Regions from separate parts of the Oceanobacillus sp. HCA-5259 genome, predicted to be linked through region 3. Evidence: predicted binding sites of a transcription regulator. Region 3 holds the regulator's gene; each other region holds the start of a gene.
The links. Region 3 encodes Rex, which represses fermentation and respiration genes when NADH is low (regulators of the CRP and FNR family bind a similar motif). Its sites were predicted from a motif close to TTGTGAAATATTTCACAA; they were not measured.
Positions count from the first base shown of each region.

Region 1 (4,219 bases), on a different contig from region 3:
AAGAGCAATAATGACATCCGGCTCAAATTCTCTCATCTCCGCCGCACCCCGCATGACGGTTTCTTTAGAAGGATCAGGCTCAACGTCTGAAATAATTCTACAATGGACATAATCTGGACGTTTTCTTAAGTAATATAAGACCTTATCAACGTATCCCAATTTGACCATCATCGGATCCGTTACAATGATAGCCCTTGAGATATTCGGCATCTTCTCAAGATATTGAACGGCATTTTTTTCAAAATATATTTTTGGTGGAACTTTAAACCATTGCATATTAACACTTCTTTTCGCCAATTTTTTGACGTTATATAAATGAACAGAGCTCACATTGCTAGACACAGAATTTCCGCCGTATGAACCGCACCCAAGGGTCAGTGACGGGGTATACGCATTATATATATCGCCAATTGCCCCTTGAGATGATGGCTGATTAACAATCAAGCGTCCAGCTTTCATCCGCTGACTGAATTCATCGATGACCTTCTGATCTTCAGAATGGATCACAGCAGAGTGACCAAGTCCACCAAATTCAAGCATTTCCTCACACCGTCTGAGTCCCATTTCTGTATTGTTTGCTTTATAACAGGCAAGCACGGGACTGAGCTTTTCCCGTGACAGTGGATAATCGGGACCCACTCCGGTTAATTCAGCGACCAATATCTTTGTGTTTTCCGGAACAGTGACTCCTGCCATTTTCGCAATAGTAGCTGCACTCATTCCAACTATCGCCGGATTAACAGAAGCCGTATTTTCATCAATGACCAGTTTTTCGACTTTTACCTTTTCTGTGGCATTTAAAAAGTAACAGTTCTGAGCAATCATCTCTTGTTTCACTTTTTCATAGATTGGCTCATCGATAATTACAGCTTGTTCGGAAGCACAAATCATGCCATTATCAAAAGTTTTAGATAAAATGAGATCATTGACTGCTCGTTTGATATACGCTGTTTTTTCTATATAACAAGGGACGTTACCTGGTCCGACACCTAGGGCTGGTTTTCCGGAACTGTAAGCGGATTTCACCATACCAGATCCACCTGTGGCTAAAATGAGCGCGATGCCCTCATGTTTCATGAGTGCTTGCGTTTTTTCCACAGCCGGTTGGTCAATCCACTGAATGCAGTGTTCAGGTGCACCGGCTTTCACAGCAGCTTCATATAGGACTTGGGCTGCCTTAGCACTTGATTTTTGTGCCCCAGGGTGAAAAGCAAAGATAATCGGATTACCCGTTTTAATAGAGATAATGGATTTAAACATTGTCGTAGAAGTCGGATTCGTGATAGGAGTAATTCCAGCAATGACTCCAATAGGTTCCGCAATTTCAACGATACCTTCCATTTCATTTTCATTCATGACCCCTATTGTCCGTTCATATTTAATGTTGTGGTAAATATATTCCGTCGAAAACATGTTTTTAATAATTTTGTCCTCGTAAACACCGCGTTTTGTTTCTTCTATAGCTAACTTGGCCAATTCCATATGTTTGTCCAAGCCCGCTAAAGCCATTTCTTTAATAATGTTGTTAATTTGGGCTTGATCCAGCATTTTCATTTCCTTTAATGCCTTATTCCCATTAACGACCAGGGTATCAATGCTCTCACCCGCTGATTTAACTTGTTTCTTTTCAAGTGTTTTTGTAGTCATGGTAAATCCTCCTCATCTTATATTGTGAAACATTGAGCATGTTGTTTTAAAAAAATATAGCCTATTGCTATCCAACTAAATATCATGTGAGGCTGAGAAAATAATGTCTGTTAATTAACCGTTAAACTCACCTCGCTTCTTTGTGAACCGTTGATCATATTATTGCGTAATAAGATTTCTATCTCTTTCAAATTGATCATACCACCTGTAAACGCTTCCTGTTTCGGCAGATTATGACAAATCGGTGAAGTTATTCTATACTATATTCAATGCACATATTTTTTTAACAAAACTCTCTTTTTTCACTGTATACTCATTTATACCTTCCTGTTTATGCCTTACAAAGGATTTCTTTATATGGCTCTAGCCTTGTTTCCTTTACAATATCTTTTTTAACTCTGAGAAACTCTTCTGTCCATTCGTGATTATGAGGTACCAGTCTAACTTCATTTCTTTTTAAACCTAATCTCATTAAGATATTCTCCCTTCTCCTAATCCATAAATAGAAACTCCCGCGGGATTCTTCGGTGCTGAATTCCAAGTTACTCACATCTTCCATGGTTTTCGCCGATAATCTCAGGCTCAACTTCTCTTTATCCTCAACAAGGGGTGTAATTGACAAGGCGGCAGGATTCACTTTATCCCGGTGTAACCGTCCGTAAAACTCCCACCTCAAAGCTTTAGGTCATTCAAGAAAGTTTCAACAGCTAGCAACTAACGGCTTGCTGGGCGCGCGAATATATAAAAAGAGGTGGGGACAGCTTATATCCTCACCTCTTTTAATCTTTATGCCATCCACTTAGGTGGTGTATTTTTATCCCAGTAAATTTCACCGAGGTTGTGATGCTCTCTGAAGTCATCGTTTTGAAGATGATAGTGGAAGTTGAAATAGTAACCTTCTAATGGTCGATTGTCACGACGGACGTGGAACTGGACGACATCTTCTTCCGTACGATAATCGGTTACGTGAAAGATTCGCTCACCGTAGCCCTTTGCTGGTTGTTCCGTAATTCCATAATAACGAACCGCCTCATCCCCTGCTTCAGCAGCTAACTCTTCCAGTACAGACTCCATTTTCGGCAAAATTACCGCAGAAAACTCATCCTCCACTTGTTCAGCAATACGCGGACCAAATTTCAGCATGCTTTGAATTTTCGCCTGTTCTTGTAACTCCCGTAAATAATCCGGTTCTGTTTCGACTTCAAGCATTGTTTCATAGCTTTCGAACGTCGCTTCACTTGCCCGGACTTCAGTCGCTTGATCGAATTCTGCTTTTGAGGAGAAAGTATCTTTATTATCTTCTGCTTCAATTTCCAATAACGAAGTCGGCGTGTACATTCCGAGTGTTGCAATCGCAATCAATGCAACGAGCGCTTTTTTCATCCACAACTTCATGGCCATCACTTCCCAATCATTTCCTTACTATAAGTTTAACATGTTATGGGCAGATGTCTATTGGGAAAATGGTTTATTTCGTTAACTTTCTATTAATTTTCTGGGACAAAGGCGTAAGCGTCCGTTTAGCAACATACAAACTGGAGCACTCCGGAATGAGATAAAGGAAACACAACGAACGCAGTGAGTTGATGTTGACTTATCGATTGGAGGAGTGTGAAGTTTGATAGTTGCTGGGCGCTGGAGCCGGACGTGGCTAGCCCTGGATACCTAAGTTATCACAGCATTTTTATTTTATAGTTTCCTATTCTGGGACAAATGCTCTGACCCTCTGTCCCTACACATTCTCACTTTTTGGGCATAGGATATTGGAGCGAAATGTAAGAGGGGGAGTTTTTGTGATTATTCACGTTGTGGAGCCGGGGGATAATTTGTATGGGTTACATGAACGATATGGGGTAAGTATGACGGAGTTATTGCGGGTGAACGATTTGCCGGATCCGGAACGGCTTGTTGTTGGTCTGGCGTTACTTATTCCGATTAAGGGAACGTGGCATACGGTAAAGGCTGGAGAAAGCTTGTGGAGTATTGCTGCTAATTTTGGATTGGCTTTAAATCAAGTATTACAGGCAAACCCCGGGGTCAATCCCGAGGCGCTCATGCCAGGACAAAGAATATTTATTCCGCTTGCACGTCACAATGTAGCGCCTGGCGAGACACTTGCAAGCATTGCGAATCAGTACGGAGTATCGGTCTATGCACTCGCTCAGGAGAACGCCCTTACGATAACCGAGCCTATCTTTACTGGGCAAACGCTCTTTATTCCACGGGGGAAACCAATTATTGATGTCAATGCATATTCCTACCAGCAAGATGCAGCAGGTGCCCAGTCAATCCGTGAAGTTGGGGAACTGCTGACATTTGCGAGCCCGTTTGCCTATCAGGTTCAAGCGGACGGAAGCTTGGAGCCTTTTCCAGATGAACAGATGATTGCCGCAAGTTATGAAGAGAATGTTTTGCCAATGATGTCGATCTTAAATTTCACTTCAGAAGAAACCGGTTCATCGCTCACCCATACGATTCTGACGAGTAACCAGCTAATGGATACGTTATTGACAAACATCCTCAATGTAATGAACGAAAAAGGCTATCGAGGGTTAAATATTGATTTTGAAAA
Region 1 is NZ_JBBKBV010000001.1:138,435-142,653, reverse strand. Features, by position in the region: gene adhE (bifunctional acetaldehyde-CoA/alcohol dehydrogenase) at 1-1,647, opposite strand, end outside; gene WKU33_RS00665 (hypothetical protein) at 1,979-2,323, opposite strand; gene WKU33_RS00660 (YpjP family protein) at 2,434-3,042, opposite strand; gene WKU33_RS00655 (LysM peptidoglycan-binding domain-containing protein) at 3,441-4,219, shown strand, end outside.
Region 1: adhE (bifunctional acetaldehyde-CoA/alcohol dehydrogenase) is a predicted target of Rex. The motif match lies at 1,670-1,687, and genes of this name have one in related genera.

Region 2 (4,219 bases), on a different contig from region 3:
GAAAGCCCATCGTCCGGCGGGCAGCTTCAATTGCTAACACGATAAATACAAGCCCGAAAAATAAATCAAGAGTCGTGAGCGGGTCCATAATTGGAATCCTTACTGATATACGCTCCGCATGCATAGAAAAGTAAACTCCAGCTAGAATGACGAGAAGTACCGCTGTATAATCGATCCAAGTCGGATTCTCCGTTGTTTTACATTCGTGAGCTTTCCTGGAATAACCATACAGCAAAAAGGCAATTGCAAGAATACCAGATAAATGCAGTGCCATTTGATTCAAGGGATCTAATTTCCCCCAAATGACCGACCAAATTTGATAGACTGCAAGAATACAAGCAAGCAGTCTGAAGATATGTAAATGATAGGATGATAGCTGGCGACGGTACCCATACCCAAACCAGCCAATTATACGTGCTTTCAGGTTCACCATTGAACAATCTCCTTTATCGAATGCTAAGCTTTAATTATTTTTTAGCAGTCCTTTTTCTTTAAAAAACTTTTCCGCCCCTGGATGCAGCGGGAGTGCTCCAACATTGCTCATATTTCTTTTCGTTAACGCTTTAAATTCTTCATGAACGGTATCTAAAAAGTCTAGATTATTGTAAATACTTTTCGTGACAGCATAGACTTCCTCATCGGGAACATCTTTGTGAACCATAAGAATTGCCGGTGTGCTCACCGTCTGAACGTCTTCGGTGAGAAAATCATATGTACCAGCTGGAATGATGTTCGGCTCCATTCCTAAGTTTTCGGCAATGGTCTGGATCATTTCTTCATCAAAGGAAATCATATTTAAATTCGTCGTTGTTGCCGCTTCGATAATATTACTGGAAGGAGCGGATTCAGCATTTCCCGCCGCATCAAGCCTACCATCTGCCATCAGTTCAAAAGCCATCGAGCCAGAGAGGAAATCAACTGAACCACCCTCAGAAATAATATCTTCATAGGTTACCCCGTAAAATCTTAAAATTTCCCGGGTAATAACCTCGCCTGCCGAACCTTGTTGATTCACGGATATGTGGAGCGGACCATTTTCTAATAAGTCTTCAACCGAAGTCACCCCAAGCTCTTCCCTTGAAAAAAGCTGATAATAGTTTGCCGGCACAACGACACTAACGGCACGAATGTCTCGAAAGGCTTGATTATACGGCTCTAGTCCTTTATAAGCCGCATAAGCTGTCATCGAATAGGACAAGCCATAAGGAACTCTACCTGTTCCGACCATTAATGGATTTTCAATAATGCTTCCAGGCTCGACCGTTATAAATGATCCACCATGCTCCCGTCGAATCGATTCCGCGATTCCCTCTGTAAACACTGCCCATGCTCCGCCAGTGCGTCCGCCTTTGATTGTTGTCGTAAGCTGCGTATTTTGTTCATTTGGTTTTTTAGAACTTGCTTCGCTTCCACATGCGACTAATAGTAAGAATCCAAGTAAGATTATGGACACCTTCCAAACGTTTTTCATTATGCTTCTCCTTGCTTGAGCCTTAGTTATTTTCTTACTCTTCTTTCACAAGTAAACTAATATCCAGCGCCTTCACGGAATGGGTTAACGCACCGAGCGAAATATAGTGGACACCTGTTCCTGCATAAGTTGCTAGGTTTTTGAGATTAATACCACCAGACGCTTCCGTGATAATTGGGGACGGCACGAGCTTAGCAAATTCCTTCACTTCTTCAGGAGTCCGGTTATCAAACATAATCACATCGGCCTTTGCCTCCACTGCTTCAAGCACCGCTTCTTTATTCTCCGTTTCCACTTCAATCTTCACCATATGCCCAAGCGCTTTTCGAGCCCTTTCGACCGCTTTTGTAATCGAGCCGGCATACGTTATATGGTTATCTTTAATCATAACGCCATCATATAACCCGTTCCGATGATTTTTCCCGCCACCGACCGTTACCGCATATTTCTCGAGCATGCGTAAGCCAGGTGTCGTCTTTCTCGTATCACATATTTGAATGGAAGAGTCATTCAGCGTTTCTACACATTGATTCGTTAATGTCGCAATTCCGCTCATTCGCTGCACCAGATTTAAAATAACCCGTTCCCCTGTTAAGATATTCCGAACCGAGCCACGAACTTCCGCTATTCTCTCACCCCGTTGCACATAGTCTCCGTCTGTATAATGAAGGGAGATTTCTAACTTTGAATCTAGTAAATGATAAGCTTGTTGAATGATGTCTGAACCTGCAATAATCCCAGATTCCTTCGCGATAAAAACACCGCTTCCATTTTGCTCCGCCGGAAAAATCGCATGACTCGTTAGATCTTGATCGCCAATATCCTCCATAAAAAAGTCCTCTAGCATTTTTCGTAGTTTGATTTGATTCATAGTATGTCCGCTCCATTTTCTTTTTAATAGAATTAACTTGTTAATTACTTCACATACATTGCATAAAAATAAGCTGAGTGGGATAATGTATGTGGGTGTCATGACACCTATATTTACACAAAATCAATATAATAGCAAGGGCTAATTATAAGAATTTTTATAAATAAGGGGATGAAGACATGCAAAGTAAAGAAAAAATGTCATCCAGTGAGCGCCAACAACTGATTATAAATGAACTGAAGAAGTCGAAAGAGCCAATTACCGCATCCAAGTTCGCGGAAAAAGCGAATGTATCGAGACAAGTGATTGTGCAAGATGTGTCGATTTTAAAGGCAAAGAATGAGCCAGTTGTTGCAACAAGTCAGGGTTATATTTATATGGGCAATCAACCGGAAGACAACCTGGTGCGAAAGACAATCGTTGTGAACCATACGCCGGAACAGACGTTAGAAGAATTGTATATTATTGTCGATCATGGGGTGACCGTGAAGGATGTGAGTGTGGATCACCCGGTTTATGGGGATATTACCGCTTCGATTCGGGTGAGCAATCGAAGGGAGGTTGATCTTTTTTATGAGAATTTGCGGGGACCGAATGTTGCGCATTTATCTTCGCTGACGAACGGGTTGCACCTGCATACGTTGGAGGCAGATTCGGTGGGGAAGATTGAGGAGGTTTGCCGGGAGTTGGGGGAGGTTGGGGTTTTGGTAGGAACGGCAGATTAAGACGAGATCAGTCTAATTTGGAGAGAAAAATTTGTGCGATGGAAAGCTAGTTAGACGCTATCAATTTACAGGTGTTTTTATAACACTCAACTTTCGCAGAGTAAAGGTGACATCTAATCCTTATCTGGTATAGTGTTTTGGAAATTCATTATGAACCTTGACATCTGCCGATTATAAAAAAGAAAAACACCTCCACTTTTGGTATAGTTTAATTATCGAGAAAAAACTACCAAATAGAAGAGGTGCCTCCTACTATGGTAACGAATAATGACCATAATAATCAACTGCCAACCGAATTAAAATTTGGTTTTAATGAATTACAATTACAGATGTCATCAGTTATGGATACGGTCCCTGTCCCTTCCATAACCCTACACACAATTAAATTAATATGCGGGGTGCTAAACAATGAATTATAAAGAGTTCATGGAAATTGTTAATAAAAAATTAACGAGTATGTCAGACTCTGAAAAAGATAGTTGGATATACAATCTAGCTAGAGTCACGAAAGAAGATAAAAGAATTGCATTTTTAAACTTTACAATTGATCAGCCAGGCGAACATTTAATTACTCCCGATGTGGAATGGATAGGAGCATTCTGTGAAGATATAGAAAGTGGAGAAATTTATTTTGAATGCACTGGCTATGAAGTGTACGGTGAAAACTATTGGGATAGTGATTTTAAATACGATTATTTCGATGAATTTAAAATTGGTAATGATTTGTTAAGGGCATTCCAGCAAGCAGAGGAATTGTTATACCAAAAAAATTACATTCAAGCTGCTAAACTTTATGAATCGCTATGCATGATGGTGTTTCAAACAAATGAAAGGGATGCAGGAGAGTGGGATGAGCTTGAACTGGAGGATCTTGTAGAAGAAAATATAGTAGAATTAGATTTAAACCATATTGCTAAACATGCTATCTATGCAAAATATCAGGCTACGGAAGGAAAACGGAGACCTGCTGCATTATTTAATTATTTCACATGGAAAATGTCAACAAATCTAAGAATGGAAGAAATATTTATTATAGGCCCTGAGGCGCTTGCGGATCTGGATTTATTTATGGAAGACTGGATTTCCTTTTTAGGAAATAAACAAGGGGATTTGGCAGGGAAACTATTGATCGAAGCATGTATGTATCAAGGG
Region 2 is NZ_JBBKBV010000001.1:32,483-36,701, forward strand. Features, by position in the region: gene WKU33_RS00115 (TRAP transporter permease) at 1-433, opposite strand, end outside; gene WKU33_RS00120 (TAXI family TRAP transporter solute-binding subunit) at 464-1,471, opposite strand; gene nadC (carboxylating nicotinate-nucleotide diphosphorylase) at 1,506-2,342, opposite strand; gene WKU33_RS00130 (transcription repressor NadR) at 2,522-3,067, shown strand; gene WKU33_RS00135 (hypothetical protein) at 3,322-3,486, shown strand; gene WKU33_RS00140 (hypothetical protein) at 3,476-4,219, shown strand, end outside.
Region 2: nadC (carboxylating nicotinate-nucleotide diphosphorylase) is a predicted target of Rex. The motif match lies at 2,380-2,397, and genes of this name have one in related genera.

Region 3 (4,219 bases):
ACCAGGATAGTCCATTAATGCTGCTTCCAGCACTTCCTTACTGTCGATGTCCAGATGGTTTGTCGGCTCATCAAGTATAAGCAGGTTAGCCTTTTGCATCATTAGTTTTGCCAGGGCGAGCCTCGCTTTCTCTCCACCACTTAACTGATCGACCGTTTTTAAAACGTCATCTCCACTAAATAAGAAATTGCCTAGTACCGTGCGGATATCTTTTTCCATTACAAGCGGGTATTCATCCCATAATTCCTGCAGGACTGTTTTATTGGAGGAAAGATTCGCCTGTTCCTGATCATAGTAGCCGATTTTCACATTTGTCCCCAGTTCAAAGGACCCGTTCGTTGCCTGGAGCTTGCCGATAAGAATCTTAAGTAAACTCGTTTTACCAACCCCGTTCGGTCCAATAAGGACAACCCGTTCGCCGCGGGTGAGGCGGAGGTTTGCTTGCTTGAAGGTATATTCATCTTCATCCGGATAGCGGAGGGAAAGGTCTTCTATTTTCAAGACATCATTTCCACTTCTTCTTTCTATATCGAAAGAGAAGGACATAGAAGCCTCGTCTCCAAGCGGTCTGTTCACCCGTTCCATTCGTTCAAGCTGTTTCCGTCTGCTTTGCGCCCGTTTCGTAGTAGAGGCACGGGCGATATTACGTTGGACGAAATCTTCCATCCGTTTAATTTCTGTTTGCTGCTTTTCAAATTCTTTCCGTTCCCGTTCGTAGTCGGCTGCTTTTTGTTCGAGAAATTTACTATATGTCCCGTGATATTTCTTCGTCTCATGTCTTGAAATTTCATAGACGAGGGATACGGTTTTATCAAGGAAGTAGCGATCATGGGAAACAATGACAACTGCTCCTGGATACCCGCTTAAATAGGATTCGAGCCAGCCTAATGTTTCAATATCTAAATGGTTGGTCGGTTCATCAAGAAGCAGGAGTTGTGGCTTTTGCAGGAGCAGCTTGCCGAGAGCGAGCCTTGTTTTTTGGCCGCCACTAAGTTCACTAATCATTGTATGGTAATCATAGTCCTGGAAATTGAGTCCATTCAATACTGCCTTAATCTCAGCTTCATACGTATAGCCGCCACCGGTCTCGTAAGCGTGCTGCAGGCGATCATACTCTGATAGTAAACTTTGATATTCATCATTTGAAAGCTTCTCAGTATCTTGCAATTTCTCTTCTATCTTCCGTAAATTCTCTTCTTGTTGTTTTAAATGGTCGAATACGGTGACAAGCTCATTCCAGATTGTCTTGCCGGATTTTAATTCCATATGTTGTGAAAGGTAGCCGATAGTAAGTTCTTTCGGCTTAATAAGTTCCCCGGTATCATAAGAAAGTTCGCCGGCCATTATTTTTAATAAAGTAGATTTCCCAGCCCCGTTTCTCCCAACAATTGCTATTCGATCAAGATCTTTAATTTCAAGTTTTACATTTGATAAAATGGTTTCCGAACCAAAGGATTTCGAAAGTCCATTCATTTGCATTAAAATCATACATTCACCCCATTATATGTATTGTAACGCAAAAAGCAGAAGAAGGAAATTATATGTGAAAATAATCACGACATTTCGCTCGTTTTCTGGTAGAATAGACATAAGTATAACTATTATTATCGTTATTAATGAAATGAGGAACAGATATGAGACAAAACAAAATACCACAAGCAACAGCAAAGCGGCTTCCGTTATATTATCGCTATTTAAATAATCTGAATCGACAAGGGAAAAAACGGGTTTCTTCAAAGGAACTATCAGAAGCAATCAAAGTTGACTCCGCTACAATCCGTCGTGACTTTTCATACTTCGGCGCTTTAGGAAAGAAAGGTTACGGCTATAATGTCGAATACTTGCTCGGATTTTTCCGCAGTACACTCGACCAACATGAAACGACAGAGGTTGCTTTAATCGGTGTCGGTAATCTAGGTACCGCCTTTTTAAATTATAACTTTACGAAAAATAATAATATCCAAATCAAAATGGCCTTCGATAGTGATGAAGAGAAAATCGGTCAAATTGTCGGGGGTGTTCCAGTTTACGGGATAGATGAAATGATGGAGAGAATTGAGGGAATCTCTGTCGCGATCCTCACTGTACCTGTATCGGAAGCTGATGTTATTACAGAAAAATTAGTTAAAGCAGGGATTGAAGGAATCTTGAACTTCACACCTGTTCGTATTACAGTACCGGAAGATGTGCGCGTTCATCATATCGATTTAGCGGTTGAACTACAGGCACTTGTTTACTTTTTGAAGCATTATCCATTGCAATCAAAATAGAGCACACATAAAGTGAAACTTTATTCAGTGGGGAATTCCTTACCTCCCACTGAATGTTAGTTGAACAGAATCAGGTATTTACGGACTGTTTATCCCCTTTACATATTGGGCTTCCCTCATGTTTAGAGGTAGGGGTATTACAGACCGTTAATACGTGATAAAGAAACAAGAAAGATAGTGAAACGGGAGAAAATAGTAGGGGCGTGGGAAAACGTGTTGAATCGTAAAATATGGACAGGAGTATTGCTTTTACTCTCCTGTCTGTTTTTAGCAGCTTGCTCGAATAATACAGAGGAGAAAGAAACGGAATCAGAGCAAGAGGTTGAAGCAGGGGAGGATGTATTTTTTGCTGTCCTTGAGGATAATGTTGAAGCGTTGATGGCAAAGGACTTGGACGGTTATATGGAGACAATTCACGGGGAATCTCCTGCTTATGAATCAACAAAGGAGACGATCACTGAGTTCTTTGAGTATTCATTGGATATCGAGTTGGCAGATCTTGAGATGAAAGAACAATCTGAGGATGAAGCTGTCGTCCACTATACACAACGTACGATTGAAAAAGATTCAGGCGACTTCGAGAACAACGAAACAAGAGGAGAACATATTCTTCGTCCAGACGACGGTAAATGGAAAATTTATGAGTCGGAAATCTTCGAAGTCAATCCACTGCCTGAGGAAAGAGAAGAGGTTGAGATGACTGGAGATTATGTGGAAGTAATTTCTAGTCTTCCTACTCCTTTTGATGAGGAAGAATGGATGCTTGCCGGTTATGATGAAGCGGAAGGGGAAGCAACCGCTGAATACATTCCGGTTGCGGAAACCTTAGGGAATTACAGTGCAATCATCACCTATGATTATTATGAAGATGGTAATGAACGAAGCGGGCTTGCGAATTTCATTGATGTGCTGGAGCTAAGCTTACAAGATATGACAACAGGAGAATTTGATTTTGAACGTCTCTATGCAACGGAAAGTGAAGTCATGTACCAATTCCGTGTAGATGGGGATGCAAAAGAACCAAATCAAGAAGAAATCGGCCGCATTTTCGTTAAAGATGAGGACTTATATCTTGTACGCTATACGGTAATGGAAGAAACGATTGAAGATACGGATGAAATCATTACGATGTTAAATGAAATATAATAAAAAAGCGGGAGATGACGTTTGAATAGTCCGTCAGGATCCCGCTTTTTTTCATACCCAGCTCAACAAAATTGTCTGCAACTGTTCAAGCTGATCAATCATTTTTTGGATTTCTTCTGGTGTTAAGTTATACTGCTTATAAACAACGTAAGAGTTCATCCCTGCATGGACGATAATCGGAACGATAATCCGTTTTGTTTTTACATAAAGGAAAGCAAATACGAGTCCCATTGCTGTATACATAAGAAGATGGGAAAAGTCTACATGAAAAGCAGCAAAGACGAGTGCTGATAGTATAGCGGCGAAAAAGAAGTTCATGCGCTTATAGAGACTACCGAAAATAATCTTTCTAAAAATGATCTCTTCAAGGATTGGCGCAATAATTGCTGGAATCAAAATGAAGAGCATATTTGCCCGGGCATATTCCATAATCCCCATTGTGTTCTCCGATCCTGCTGGGATGCCGAAAATAAAGATTTCAATCATTGCTGCAATTGTTTGAGCAAAGAAGGCTAGAAACACCCCAAATATGGACCAAAGGATAACGGAAGAAACGGGGGAAGCATCCCGGTGTGCTGGCATTTTCATGTCTGGCCTCATTAGCCATAACGTAACGAGCAGTCCAGCAGTAAAACTAAAAATCGACCAATAAATCATATTTTGTGAATAACTTTCGGGGAAATATAATTCCATATACAACGCTACCGGAAGGGCGGAAAACTGCATAACCAAATACGTCACAATCACATACCAATATCTTTTCGGCAAACCCAACGACTCCTTCTATATAAAGTGAAACTTCA
Region 3 is NZ_JBBKBV010000041.1:7,720-11,938, forward strand. Features, by position in the region: gene WKU33_RS16460 (ABC-F family ATP-binding cassette domain-containing protein) at 1-1,488, opposite strand, end outside; gene WKU33_RS16465 (redox-sensing transcriptional repressor Rex) at 1,635-2,270, shown strand; gene WKU33_RS16470 (hypothetical protein) at 2,484-3,416, shown strand; gene WKU33_RS16475 (CPBP family intramembrane glutamic endopeptidase) at 3,468-4,184, opposite strand.